Regions from separate parts of the Mesorhizobium sp. USDA 3734 genome, predicted to be linked through region 2. Evidence: predicted binding sites of a transcription regulator. Region 2 holds the regulator's gene; the other holds the start of a gene.

Region 1 (6,046 bases), 4.0 Mb from region 2:
GCCATTCATTGGATTTTCCGAGCGCGATGCGGGCGATGATCAGGGCAAGGCCTGATGCCACCAGCCCCATCCAGACGAAGGCGGCAACGCGCCAGTAGGTCAGCGCATAGATGCCGATATAGAGGTCGAGCCGCAGGATCGACGAGACGACCAGCATGATGTTCTGCGCCACCCAGGCATAGACCAGCCGGCGGATGATCGGATCGGCCGATGTCTCGCTGCCCGGCCGCAGCGCCGCCAGCACGAAGCCGGCGGCAAGCAGCGCGGTGGCAACAAGGGGATAGGCGCCGCGATGCGCGTAAGAGGCGTAGCTCAGCCCGTCGGGAAGCGCAGCCCCGCCCCACAGATAGGCGGCGTCGAGCCCGGTCTGCAGCGCAAACAGGATGTTGAAGACGACAAGCGCGCGAAGGATGGCTGCCTTGCCGAACAGGATGTCCTCGATGGTGGTGACGGTTTTCTCGGCTTGAGCGCTGATGGCAGCCGCCGGCGCCACGCGCGGAATGCGGCGTACCAGGCGCGGCAGGCGTGGCCGCAGAAAAGCCCAGACACCGGCGAGCACGAACAGCCAGAAGGCAATCCGCGCAAGCTGGATGAGATCGAGCAGCCTCACGAGGTCGATCAGCGACAACCAGTAGTCGATGACCGGATTGGCGGCGCCGAACAGCGCCAGGAAGACCGCGCCCAGGGTCAGCGGCATCGCCCAGACGGCGATCGCCGCCAGGCGGACCCGGCGGCGGCCGAAGCGCCGCGCCGTCTTGCGCCAGCGGATAAAATCACTGGCGAAGCGGAACGGCGCCGCCAGCCCGAACAGCGCGATCTGGCCGGCAATGCGCGCGATGCTGTGCCGCAGCCGCCCGCTCAGCGATAGCGCGAAGACGACCAGGGCCGCCAGCGCGATCGAGACCGACAGGGCGCTGACATTTTCAGCCAGCGGCAGCAGCGCGAGAAGCAGGGCAGCGGGCTTGAGCCAGACCCTGCCGTCGCTGAACGCTGCCGGGTGCACGGCCACGACAGCTGCGGCGATCAGCAGGGCGAACAGGAAAACCGTAATGCCGGCGGGCTGGCCGTAGAAGAGAAAATCCGCAAGTGCAGCCAGCAGGATGGCGACACCGAAGCGGCTGCAATAGCTCGGCGCGGCGGAGAACAACGCTGTCATGACCTGGCTTTCCTGATGGCGTCCCGGCGGATTGCCGGCGGGCTCTTGCGGACAAAGGGAATGAGGATCGCCGTCGCGCGCGGCGGATCGGCCAGCCACCAGCCTTCGTTGCGCAGTCGATAAGGCAGACGGAGTTTGGCTCGCTTTTGCATGCCGCCTGTCTCGCAGGCCGGCAGGGAAGCGATACGGCGGATCCGAGGAGGTTTTCGGCAGGCGTGTGCAGTTTTCGTGCAGAGGCTGCGCTTCAGGGCTGATGCGCTGCCCACCATCCTTTCCGGACGTTGGCGCCGCCCCAGCCAGGCTCCTTTCCTCTCCCTCCGGAGGGGGGAGAGGTGGCTCGGCAAAGCCGAGACGGAGTGGGGGAACCACCTGGCAATCGCCGCGAACGGACATAGGAAGGGCATTAGGCGCGAGAATCTTCCGGCACCGCGACAGGGAGGGGGGTCGACCCCCACTCCGTCGAGCTTCGCTCGACACCTCTCCCCCGATCGACGGGGGAGAGGAAGGACCTCTTCCGCAACTGCTGGGGGGAGGGCAGGCAGATGAGGGGCGGCGCCAGCTTCGACGATTGCTCGTCTCACAAGCCTAACCCTGCCCGCTTGCCTCCATCCCCCACAGGCGGCATAGATCATCCATGGAAACCTATCGCCCCCGCCGCTCCGTGCTCTACATCCCGGCCTCCAACGACAAGGCCTTGGCCAAGATCGCGCAGCTCACCTGCGACGCGATCATCATCGACCTGGAGGATGCCGTCGCCCCAGCCGACAAGATCGCCGCGCGCGAAAAACTGGCCGGCATTTTTGCCAACCGCCCAGCCCATATTGGCCGCTGCGATATGGTCGTGCGGATCAATGCGCTGGCCAGCGAATGGGGTGCCGACGACCTGCTGGCCGCCGCAAGCTGCGAAGCCGACGGCATCCTTCTGCCCAAGGTCGACACGCCGCGCGACCTGCTCGAGGCCGGCGATGTGCTCGACGACAATTTTGCGCCCGACAGCGTGAAACTGTGGGCGATGATCGAGACGCCCAAGGCGCTGCTCAACATCGGCGCCATCGCCGAGCTTGGCCGTGATCCGGCCTCTCGGCTCTCTTGTTTCGTTGCCGGAACGAATGATCTGGTCAAGGAAACCGGCGTGCTGGCGACACCCGACCGGCGCTACCTCGTGCCATGGCTGATGCAGATGGTGCTGGCCGCGCGTGCCGGCGGCATCGACATGGTCGACGGCGTCTCCAACGATTTTCGCGACCTCGATGCCTTCGCCCATGAGTGCACCGAGGCGGCCGCCATGGGATTCGACGGCAAGAGCCTCATCCATCCGGCCCAGGTCGAAGCCGCGAACCGCGCCTTCGCGCCGTCCAAGGAAGCAGTGGCCGATGCGTGCCTGGTCAGGCAAGCTTTCGCGCTGCCGGAAAATGCCGGCAAGGGCGTGATCGCGCTGAATGGCAAGATGGTCGAGCGTCTTCACCTGGCGCAGGCCGAAAAACTGCTGGCGAAGGCGGCCGCCATCGGCGCATGATATCAACCCTATGCTCGCGGGCTATGGGCACTCACGACAGGACTGAAAAATGAAACTCTACCGCTTCCTGACCGCCCCGGACGACGCCAGCTTTTGCCACAAGGTGACGGCGGCGCTGAACAAGGGCTGGCACCTGTTCGGCTCGCCGACCTATGCCTACGACAAGAAGGCCAAAACGATGCGCTGCGGCCAGGCCGTGGTCAAGGATATCGATGGTCAGGAATACGGGCCGGACACCAAGCTCAGCGACTGGTAGGCTTTTCGCTGAAGCACCCCACCCTTCGTCACCTAGGGCGGAGCAGCCGCGAAGCGGCGTCGCGCAGACCTAGGATCCATGCCGTTACATCAGTCGAAGAGCACGGCGGACGAGGATTAGTGGATAGGCAAAGCCCTAGGGATCACGGCCCGACACATTATCTGGAACCGCATGGTGAGTGTTCGATTCTGCGCCGTGGGTGCACTACACTATCATCACGGTATGGATCCTAGGGTCTGCGCCGCGTCGCTTCGCTCCTTGCTCCGCCCTAGGATGACGAAGGTGCAGGGCTACTCCGCCGCCTCTTCGATCTTCTCCATATCATCGTCCGACAGGCCGAAATGGTGGCCGATCTCGTGGATCAGCACGTGGGTGACGATGTCGCCCAGCGTTTCCTCATTCTCGGACCAGTAGTCGAGGATGGCGCGGCGGTAGAGCGTGATGCGGTTCGGGCCCTCGCCGGTCTGCGGATTCCAGCGTTCGGCGATGCCGCGCCCCTCGAACAGGCCGAGCAGGTCGAAGGGCGTTTCCAGCGACAGGTCGTCCATGATCTCGTCGGTCGGGAATTCGGCGATCTGGATGACGATTTCGCCGGTCAGCTTGCGAAAGTCCTCCGGCAGATGGGCATAGGCCTCCAGCGCCAGGAACTCCATTTCGTCCATCGAGGGCGAGAGTTCGTCGTGCCAGGTGCGGGTCTTGTAGATGCGGGCCATGCTTTATCCTTTGATCCCGGCATATAGGCTTTCACGCCGTAATCGGCAAATGAACGGGCCGATGCGCCTGCACATCCAGGTGGAGAGGAATAAATTCCCCATGAGTCTGCTTGACTCTTGGGATGCGCTCTGGAATCTATAAGAACATAACAGGAACAATTGTGAGTGGAAGCTGACCGTCATGGCGATGACCGCCGTGGCGCGGGAGACTGTTTTTGCCCTGCGCCGCCAGATCGCGAAGATCGAGGGAACGCTGCCCGAGCGCTTGGCTGCGCCGGCCGCCGCGACCTCCGATGCTGACGTCAACACCGATCTCACAATCGTCCGGCGCGGCATTGCCGTGGCGTTGCCGGATGCGTTCCTGCCCATCGGCGTCGAGCGCCTCGATGCCGCCCTGAGCGGTGGCCTGCCGAAGGCCGCCTTGAGCGAAATCCATGGGCTGGAAACCCGCGATGCCGGGGCCGTCGCCGGCTTCGCTTTGTCGCTTACCAGCCTGATCCTCAAGCAAAGGCCGGGGTTGCCGGTGCTGTGGATCGGGACCACGGAAATCTTCCGCGAAGCTGGCTTTCCCTATGCCAGGGGGCTGCATGCCTCCTTCGGCATCGAGCCGGGGCAATTGCTGTTTTCCGAGGCGCCAAGGCTTGTCGATGCGCTTTGGGTCGCCGAGGAGGCGGCCCGGATGACGGCGCTCGCCGCGGTCATCCTGGAAATTCGCGGCAATCCGCAGCGGCTGGACCTGACCGCGACACGCCGGCTGCATGCAAGGGCGCAAGGTGCCGGCCGGCCGGTGTTCCTGCTGCGGCAGGCGGCCGAGCCCGAGCCAACGGCCGCCCCCGTCCGCCTCATCGTCGCGTCGGCGCCGGCGGCGCCGCGCGCCACCATCGCCGGGCCGCTCGCCGGCTCGATCGGCCGCCCGGCCTTCACCCTCACCGTCGGCAAGAGCCGCACGGCCTTGCCTGGACAATTCACACTGGAGTGGAACCCCGATGAACGCGCATTTGACGAAAGAACAGGCGGGGAAAGAGACCGGGCAAAGAATCCTGTCCCTCTGGTTTCCCTATCTGGCGGTGGAAAGGATCCTGCGGCAGCGTCTGGGGCGGTCCTGGCGTTCCCGGCCGTCGGATCACCCATCTCACCCGCCGCTCGTGATCAGCCATCGCGACCGCAACGCGCAGCGCATCTCGGCCCTCGACGAGCGGGCTGAAGCGCTGCACCTGAAGCGCGACATGGGCATCGCCGATGCGCGCGCCATGCATCCGTCGATCGACGTCGTCGAGGCCGATCCGGAGGCCGACCGCCGCCTGCTCGAAGGCCTAGCCGACTGGTGCGACCGCTACACGCCGCTGGTGGCGCTGGACGGGGCGGACGGCCTGTTTCTCGACGTCACCGGCTGCACCCATCTGTTCGGCGGCGAACGCACCATGCTGGACGACATCCTGTCGCGTTTCTTCCACCAGGGATTCGATGTCCGCGCCGGGCTTGCCGCGACACCGGGGGCTGCATGGGCGGCGGCACGCTTTGCCGGCGACCGCATCGTGCCTTGCGGCGAGGAAGAAGCACTGCTCGCGCCCTTGCCGCTCGCCGCACTGCGCATCGAGCCGGCAACCCGCACCAGCCTGGAAAGCGTCGGCCTGCGCACGGCGGGCGCCGTCATGGCGGCGCCGCGCGCGCCGCTCGCCCGCCGCTTCGGCGCCTTGCTGCTGCTGCGCCTCGACCAGGCGCTTGGCCGCCTCGACGAAGCGGTGTCGCCGCGCCTGCCCGTCGCGCCGCTTTCGGTCGAACGCCACCTCGCCGAGCCCGTCACCTTGACCGAGGACATCGAACGGCTGGTGGGCATGCTGGCGGCGACCTTGAAAACCGATCTCGAGCGCCGCGGCGAGGGCGCCAGGACGCTGGCGCTGCTGCTCTTTCGCGTCGACGGCGCCGTCAGCCGCATCGCCATCGGCACCTCGCGGCCGATGCGCGAACCCCGGCTGATCCAGCGCTTGTTCCATGAGCGGCTGGCCGCCCTCGAACAGGATATCGATGCCGGCTACGGCTTCGATCTGGTGCGGCTTTCGGTGCTGACATCAGCCGCTTTCGACATGCAGCAGGCCGACCTTGCCGGCGAGGTGACCGATGACGGCGCCGATATCGCACTGTTCGCCGACCGCATCCGCGCCCGGCTCGGCGAGGGCGCGGTGCTGCAGCCGGTCACTGTGGAAAGCCATCTGCCGGAGCGCGCCGTCGTCACGATCCCCTTCACCGAACCCCCGCGCCGGACCACACCGCCGAAGAAGCCGGACAGGCTGCGGGCGCCGATGACCATTTTTCCGCCGGAACGGCCGATCCGGCTGTTCCGCTCGCCCGAACCCATCGACGTGCCGGCCACTGAAATGCCTGAAGGCCCGCCGCTGAACTTCCGC
Region 2 (6,046 bases):
ACAGCTTGGCACCATCGGCGCCGTGGATCAGCGGGATATGCGACATGGACGGCACGTCCCAGCCCATGGCGTCATAGATCACGGTCTGGCGGGCGGCATTGGTCAGATGGTCGTCGCCACGGATGATGTGGGTGACGCCCATGTCATGGTCGTCGACGACGACGGCATGCATATAGGTCGGGTTGCCGTCCGAACGCAGGATGATGAAGTCGTCGAGATCCTTGTTGGGGAAGCGCACCTCGCCCTGGACGCGGTCATGGACGATGGTCTCGCCCTCGGTCGGCGCCTTGATGCGAATGGCGCCCTTGGCGCCCGCAGGCGCCTCTGAGGGGTCGCGGTCACGCCAGCGGCCGTCATAGCGGGGCGGCAGGCCCTTGGCTCTGGCGGCCTCGCGCATTGCCTCCAGCTCGGCCGGCGTCGCGTAGCAATAATAGGCCTTGCCCATACGCACCAGTTCCTCGGCCACCTCACGGTGGCGCGGCGCACGCTCGAACTGCGACACCGGCTCGCCGTCCCAGGTCAGGCCGAGCCAGGAAAGTCCGTCGAGAATGGCAGCGGTGGCGGCTTCGTTGGAGCGTTCGCGGTCAGTGTCCTCGATGCGCAGCAGCATCGTGCCGCCAGTGTGCTTTGCATACAGCCAGTTGAACAGCGCCGTGCGCGCTCCGCCTATGTGCAGGTAGCCGGTGGGCGAGGGGGCAAAACGGGTGACGACCTTGTCGGACATGGAACTCTCGGAAACCATCTGAAGCGGGGTGGTGTCGCGCGGACTTTCGCGCGGTTGGCGTTCATGTAGCATAGGGTGTCGAGGGCGCAAGGGGCAGACCCGATGGCTGGACGAGGCTGGGGCTCGGATCAGGGCGAGGACGCTGTCATTGGCGTCAGCGAACGGTCCCTTTTTGCGCCTCTGCCAGCCCCGCTGCCGCCACCGTCGACCCTTGCGCCGGCTCCCGGCAAATCGCCGTTACAAGCGGATGCCGCCGCCTCTGTTCCAGTTGCCGAAACCGGCAGGATCGTGCGCGTGCGCCGGCAAATCGGCCTGGTATCACTGCCTCGCCTGCGCCATAGCGTGGCCACAGCAGCGGTCCTGGAACTCGACCGAGGCGTGACCTTCCTGCTGGTGCCGGTCTGCCTGGCGATCGGAGCGATCGGCTATTTCTCGTTGGCGGCAGAGCCCGACTTAGCAAAACCCGTCGCGGTCGTCGCCCTTGCGGGGCTCTGTGCGCTTGTCTCGCGTTCATGGCCGAAGACTCATCTGTGCTTCATGGCGGTACTTTTGTGCGCGCTCGGGCTGCTTGCTGCAAAAGTCGAGACGTGGCGCGCGGGCACGCAGATGCTGGGTTCGGAAATCTCGACGCAGGTGACCGGCCGGGTCGTCTCGCTCGACCGGATGGAGACCGGCCGCATCCGGTTGACCATCGACGTGACGTCGACCGCAAGGCCGAAATTGCGCTATGCGCCGGAGCGGGTGCGGCTTTCGGCAAGAAAGATCCCGACAGACATAATCGCCGGGTCCCTGATCACTGGATATGCCAAGCTGTTGCCGCCGACCGGTCCGGTGCGGCCGGACAGCTACGACTTCTCCTTTGACAGTTATTTCGCAGGCATCGGCGGCAGCGGGTTCTTTCTCGGCAATCCAAAGCTTGTCGTCACCGATGACGGCGACATGCCGCTGTCGGCCCGCCTTTCCTCCAGCGTGGAAAATGCCCGTGAAGCGATTGCCGACCATATCAGGGCCAGCGTCGGTGGTGCCGAAGGCGAAATCGCCGCTGCGCTGATCGTCGGGGTACGCGCCGGCATTCCCGATGAAATCAATGAAGCGATGCGGCGTACCGGCATCTACCACATCATCTCCATTTCCGGGCTGCACATGGCGCTGGTCGCCGGCACCATCATGGGTTTGCTGCGCGGTGCCTTCGCCCTGTTCCCGGACTTTTCCGCGCGCCGTCCGGTCAAGAAATATGCAGCCGCCGCGGCACTGTTCTCGATCGCCGCCTATCTCATCATCTCTGGCGTCGTCGTTGCCGCCGAGCGCAGCTTCATCATGCTGGCGGTGATGCTGATTGCCGTGCTGTTCGATCGGGCAGCACTCACCATGCGCAATCTGGCGATCTCGGCGATCGCCGTCATTGTGGTGTCGCCGCATGAGGTGGTCGGCCCGAGTTTCCAGATGTCCTTCGCGGCGACCGCAGCACTTGTCGGCGCCTATGCCGGCTGGTCGGATCATCGTGCGGGGAAAACCAGACCGCCGCCGCCAAAGCGATCCTTGCCTGGCTTCCTGACGCGAAAATTCCTGCTGGCGGCGGGAGGCTTGGCCATGACATCCATCATCGCCGGCAGCGCCACGGCGCTGTTTGCCATCTGGCATTTTCAGCGCGTGTCGCCGCTCAGCCTGTTCGCCAATCTGGCCATCATGCCGATTGTGTCACTGGTTGTCATGCCTTTTGCCGTCCTCAGTGCGCTGGCGATGCCCTTTGGCGCCGATGGTCCCTTTCTCTATGTGATGGGCAAGGGCCTGACGGCGATGATCGCCATGTCCGGATGGATTTCCGAGCGTTCACCTGTCGATGGGGTCGGATTGATTTCGCAGCAGTCCGTGCTGCTGGTGGCGATTGCCCTGGTCATCGCGACGATGGCGACGACGTGGCTGCGGCTTGCGGCTCTTCCCTTCGCGCTTGTTGGCCTGTTGACCTTCTCGGATACGCGCACGCCGGACGTGCTGATCTCGGAGGACGCCCGACTGGTTGCGTTGCCGATCGGCGGCGGCGAGCTCGCCGTCAGCCGCGCACGGCCGAACGAATTCACGGTCGACAACTGGAAACGCGCACTGACATCCGAAACCATCGTCGTGCCGGAGGTGTTCGACAAGGGCGACGGGCAATTCGAGATCGCGGATGCCCCGGAACTGCCGCCGGGATCGCCGTTCTATTGCACCTCGGGCGTCTGTCTGGCCAGGCACACGTCCGGTGCGATCATTGCCTATGTCGAAGACCGAAAAGACACCTGGAAAGCCTGCGGCTTTGCCGAGCTGATCGTTGTCAATGACGCGACGGCCTATGACGCCTGTCACAATCCGCTGGTTCTCGTCATCACCAAGCGACAACTGGCTCGCAAAGGCAGCGCTGCCATCTTCTTCGATCGCCAGTCGGCGACCACGCCGGCAACCGTCAGCTTCGCGGTGGACAGGCCCTACCGGCCCTGGCATGTGCAACGCAAATTCTCACGCGAGGCGAGGGGACTGCCGCCCTTCAAGAAACCCGAGAAGCCAGTGGTTAAACCGCAGCCACCTCAGTAGCGGCGGATCAGGCCGACGAGCTTGCCTTGCACCTTGACCCTGTCCGGGCCAAAAATACGGGTTTCATAGGCTGGATTGGCGGCTTCGAGAGCAATCGAGGCGCCCTTGCGGCGGAACCGCTTCAGCGTTGCTTCCTCTTCATCCACCAGCGCCACGATGATTTCACCAGGGCTCGCCGTATCGGCATTGCGGATGATGACGGTATCGCCGTCGAAGATGCCGGCATCGATCATCGAGTCGCCCTTGACCTCCAGGGCATAGTGCTCGCCGCCCATGATCATGTCCGGCGGCACAGAAATCGAGTGCGTCTGATGCTGGATGGCATCGATCGGCACACCTGCCGCGATGCGGCCCATCACCGGGATCGAAATGGCGGAGACCACGTCGTCGTCATTGCCGGCCGAAGACATCCGCGAAGGCGCCGGCTTGACCTGACGGCCAAGGCCGCCTTGACCAAGACTGCCCTGGATGATGCTCGGCGAGAACTTTTTTGCCGCGTTGAGGCCGGGAGCGATCGAATCCGGCAGCCGCAACACTTCCAGCGCGCGTGCCCGGTTGGGCAGCCGGCGAATGAAGCCGCGCTCCTCCAGAGCCGTGATCAGCCGGTGAATCCCGGATTTGGAGGCAAGATCGAGCGCCTCCTTCATCTCGTCGAAGGATGGCGGAATGCCGCTTTCCTTGAGGCGTTCATGGATGAACATCAGCAGTTCGTGTTGCTTGCGCGTCAGCATGGCGGCCCCCAGGGTACCTGAAACCAGAATCAGAAAAACAAACCCAGAACAAACACTATCTGTTCCAGTTGTGTTCTGCAACTGTTTAAAGTTTAATGAATTTGTTAAGGTGGCGGAAATTATTCGGCGTTTTCCAGCGGGTCTCGTCGCCGGCTGCATGCCGTCAAAGTGCCCTTTCCCGCATTGAAATTGTTATGGTTAATTGCCTGTGGCCCATCCCGAGCTCAGGTTTGGCATGATCCGCCGATAAGCCCTCGACGGGAGAATTGCCAGTTTTCCTGGGGGCTCGTTTGCCGTGAACGAAACGAAGCCAAAACGCCAACCTTGGTTAATTATCGCAGCCAGCGCTGGCCACCAGCAATGAACGCGTTTGCGAGCTGGAAATTCGTCCCTCGGTCATCTGACTAAGGGGGAGCCGGCGACAACAGATCGTCGAGAGGGCTGCGTCAGGTAACGGCCTCCTTGACGGCGAAACGCTGGTCCTTCCATGCACCCGTGCGCAGAATGTCTTCCAGCACCTCAACCGCCAGCCACACATCCTTGTAGCCGACATAGAGCGGCGTGAAGCCGAAACGGATGGTCGATGGCGCGCGGAAGTCACCGATCACCCCACGCTCGATCAGCGCCCGCATGATTTGATAGCCATGGTCGTGAAGGAACGATACCTGGCTGCCGCGTCTGGTCGCGTCGCGGGTGGTCTCCAGCGTGAGACCATAGGCGCCGCACTTCGCTTCGACGAGCTGGATGAACAGTTCGGTCAGCGCGACGCTCTTCTTTCGCAATGCCGCCATGTCGACGTCGTTCCAGATGGCAAGCGCACCCTTGAGCGCCCGCATCGACAGGACCGGCTGCGTGCCGCACAGAAAGCGGCGGATGCCGGTGCCGGCAACATAGCCCCGTTCGAAGGCAAAGGGCCGCACATGCCCCCACCAGCCGCTGAGTGGCTGGCTGATCTCGCCGTGGTGGCGCTGCGCGGCATAGATAAAGGCCGGCGCGCCCGGACCGCCGTTGAGGTACTTGTAGGTGCAACCGATGGCGAAATCGGCATTTGCGTGGTCGAGCTCGACCGGCAGAGCACCCGCGGTGTGGCAGAGATCCCAGACGATCAGCGCTCCGGCCGCATGAGCCTTGCGCGTCAGCGCCGCCATGTCGCGCAGTTCACCCGATTTGTAATTGACGTGGTTGACCAGCACCACCGCGACGCTTTCGTCGATCAGCTCTTCGATGGTTGGCGCGTCGACGCCCGCGAGGCGCAGCAGGACGCCATCCCTGGTCGAGGCCACGCCTTCGGCGATGTACAGGTCGGTGGGAAAACTGTCCCCCTCGGCGACGATGGCCAGCCGGCCGGGCCGCATCTGCAGCGCCGCATGCAGCACCTTGTAGATGTTGGTCGACGTCGTGTCGCAGACCACGGTCTGGCCTGCCGCGGCTCCTATCAGTCGCCCGAGCTGGTCGCCGAGTTCGATCGGCATCTCGAACCATCCGGCTGTATTCCAGGCTCGGATGAGATCCTGGGCCCATTCCTGGGTCGCCGCTTGCTGCAGTTCGCCGAAAACGGCATGCGACGCTGCCCCCAGTGAATTGCCGTCGAGATAGATCACCCCCTCCGGCAGAATGAAACGATCGCGCATGGCACGCAGCGGATCCGTGGCATCCATCGCTTCGATTGCAGCGAGATCAGGTATTCCACTCATGGTCGGTCAGTCCTCGGTTATTCGCGAAGGGTTTTCCGCCACAAGCGCTTCCCCTCAGTGTGCCTGTTTTCATTTCGATGATGTCAGAGCCGGGTGCGGACCGTCCACAGCTCCGGGAACAGCACCACCTCGAGCATCTTCTTCAGATACGAAGCACCCGAGGTTCCTCCGGTGCCGCGTTTCAGGCCGATGATGCGCTCGACCGTGGTGACGTGGTTGAAGCGCCAGCGGCGGAAATAGTCCTCGAAGTCGACCAGCTTCTCGGCCAGTTCGTAGAACATCCAGTAGCGCTGCGGATCGCGGTAGATGGTCTGCCAGGCGACCAGGAC

The links. The regulator LexA, encoded in region 2, represses DNA repair genes until DNA is damaged. The targets are predictions, from matches to a motif close to TGTTCNNNNTGTGTTCNG.
Region 1: a site for LexA is predicted at 3,782-3,799, ahead of ACZ89F_RS32835 (ImuA family protein). Genes of this name have one in related genera too.

What each region holds. Positions count from the first base shown of each region.
Region 1 covers NZ_JBWCCW010000001.1:6,865,973-6,872,018, reverse strand. Annotated here, with positions in the region: gene ACZ89F_RS32860 (DUF4153 domain-containing protein) at 1-1,156, opposite strand, end outside; gene ACZ89F_RS32855 (hypothetical protein) at 1,153-1,308, opposite strand; gene ACZ89F_RS32850 (HpcH/HpaI aldolase/citrate lyase family protein) at 1,791-2,672, shown strand; gene ACZ89F_RS32845 (DUF1737 domain-containing protein) at 2,722-2,928, shown strand; gene ACZ89F_RS32840 (metallopeptidase family protein) at 3,219-3,641, opposite strand; gene ACZ89F_RS32835 (ImuA family protein) at 3,823-4,845, shown strand; gene ACZ89F_RS32830 (DUF6504 family protein) at 4,787-6,046, shown strand, end outside.
Region 2 covers NZ_JBWCCW010000001.1:2,877,273-2,883,318, forward strand. Annotated here, with positions in the region: gene gltX (glutamate--tRNA ligase) at 1-724, opposite strand, end outside; gene ACZ89F_RS13760 (ComEC/Rec2 family competence protein) at 827-3,292, shown strand; gene lexA (transcriptional repressor LexA) at 3,286-4,023, opposite strand; gene kynU (kynureninase) at 4,470-5,717, opposite strand; gene kynA (tryptophan 2,3-dioxygenase) at 5,801-6,046, opposite strand, start outside.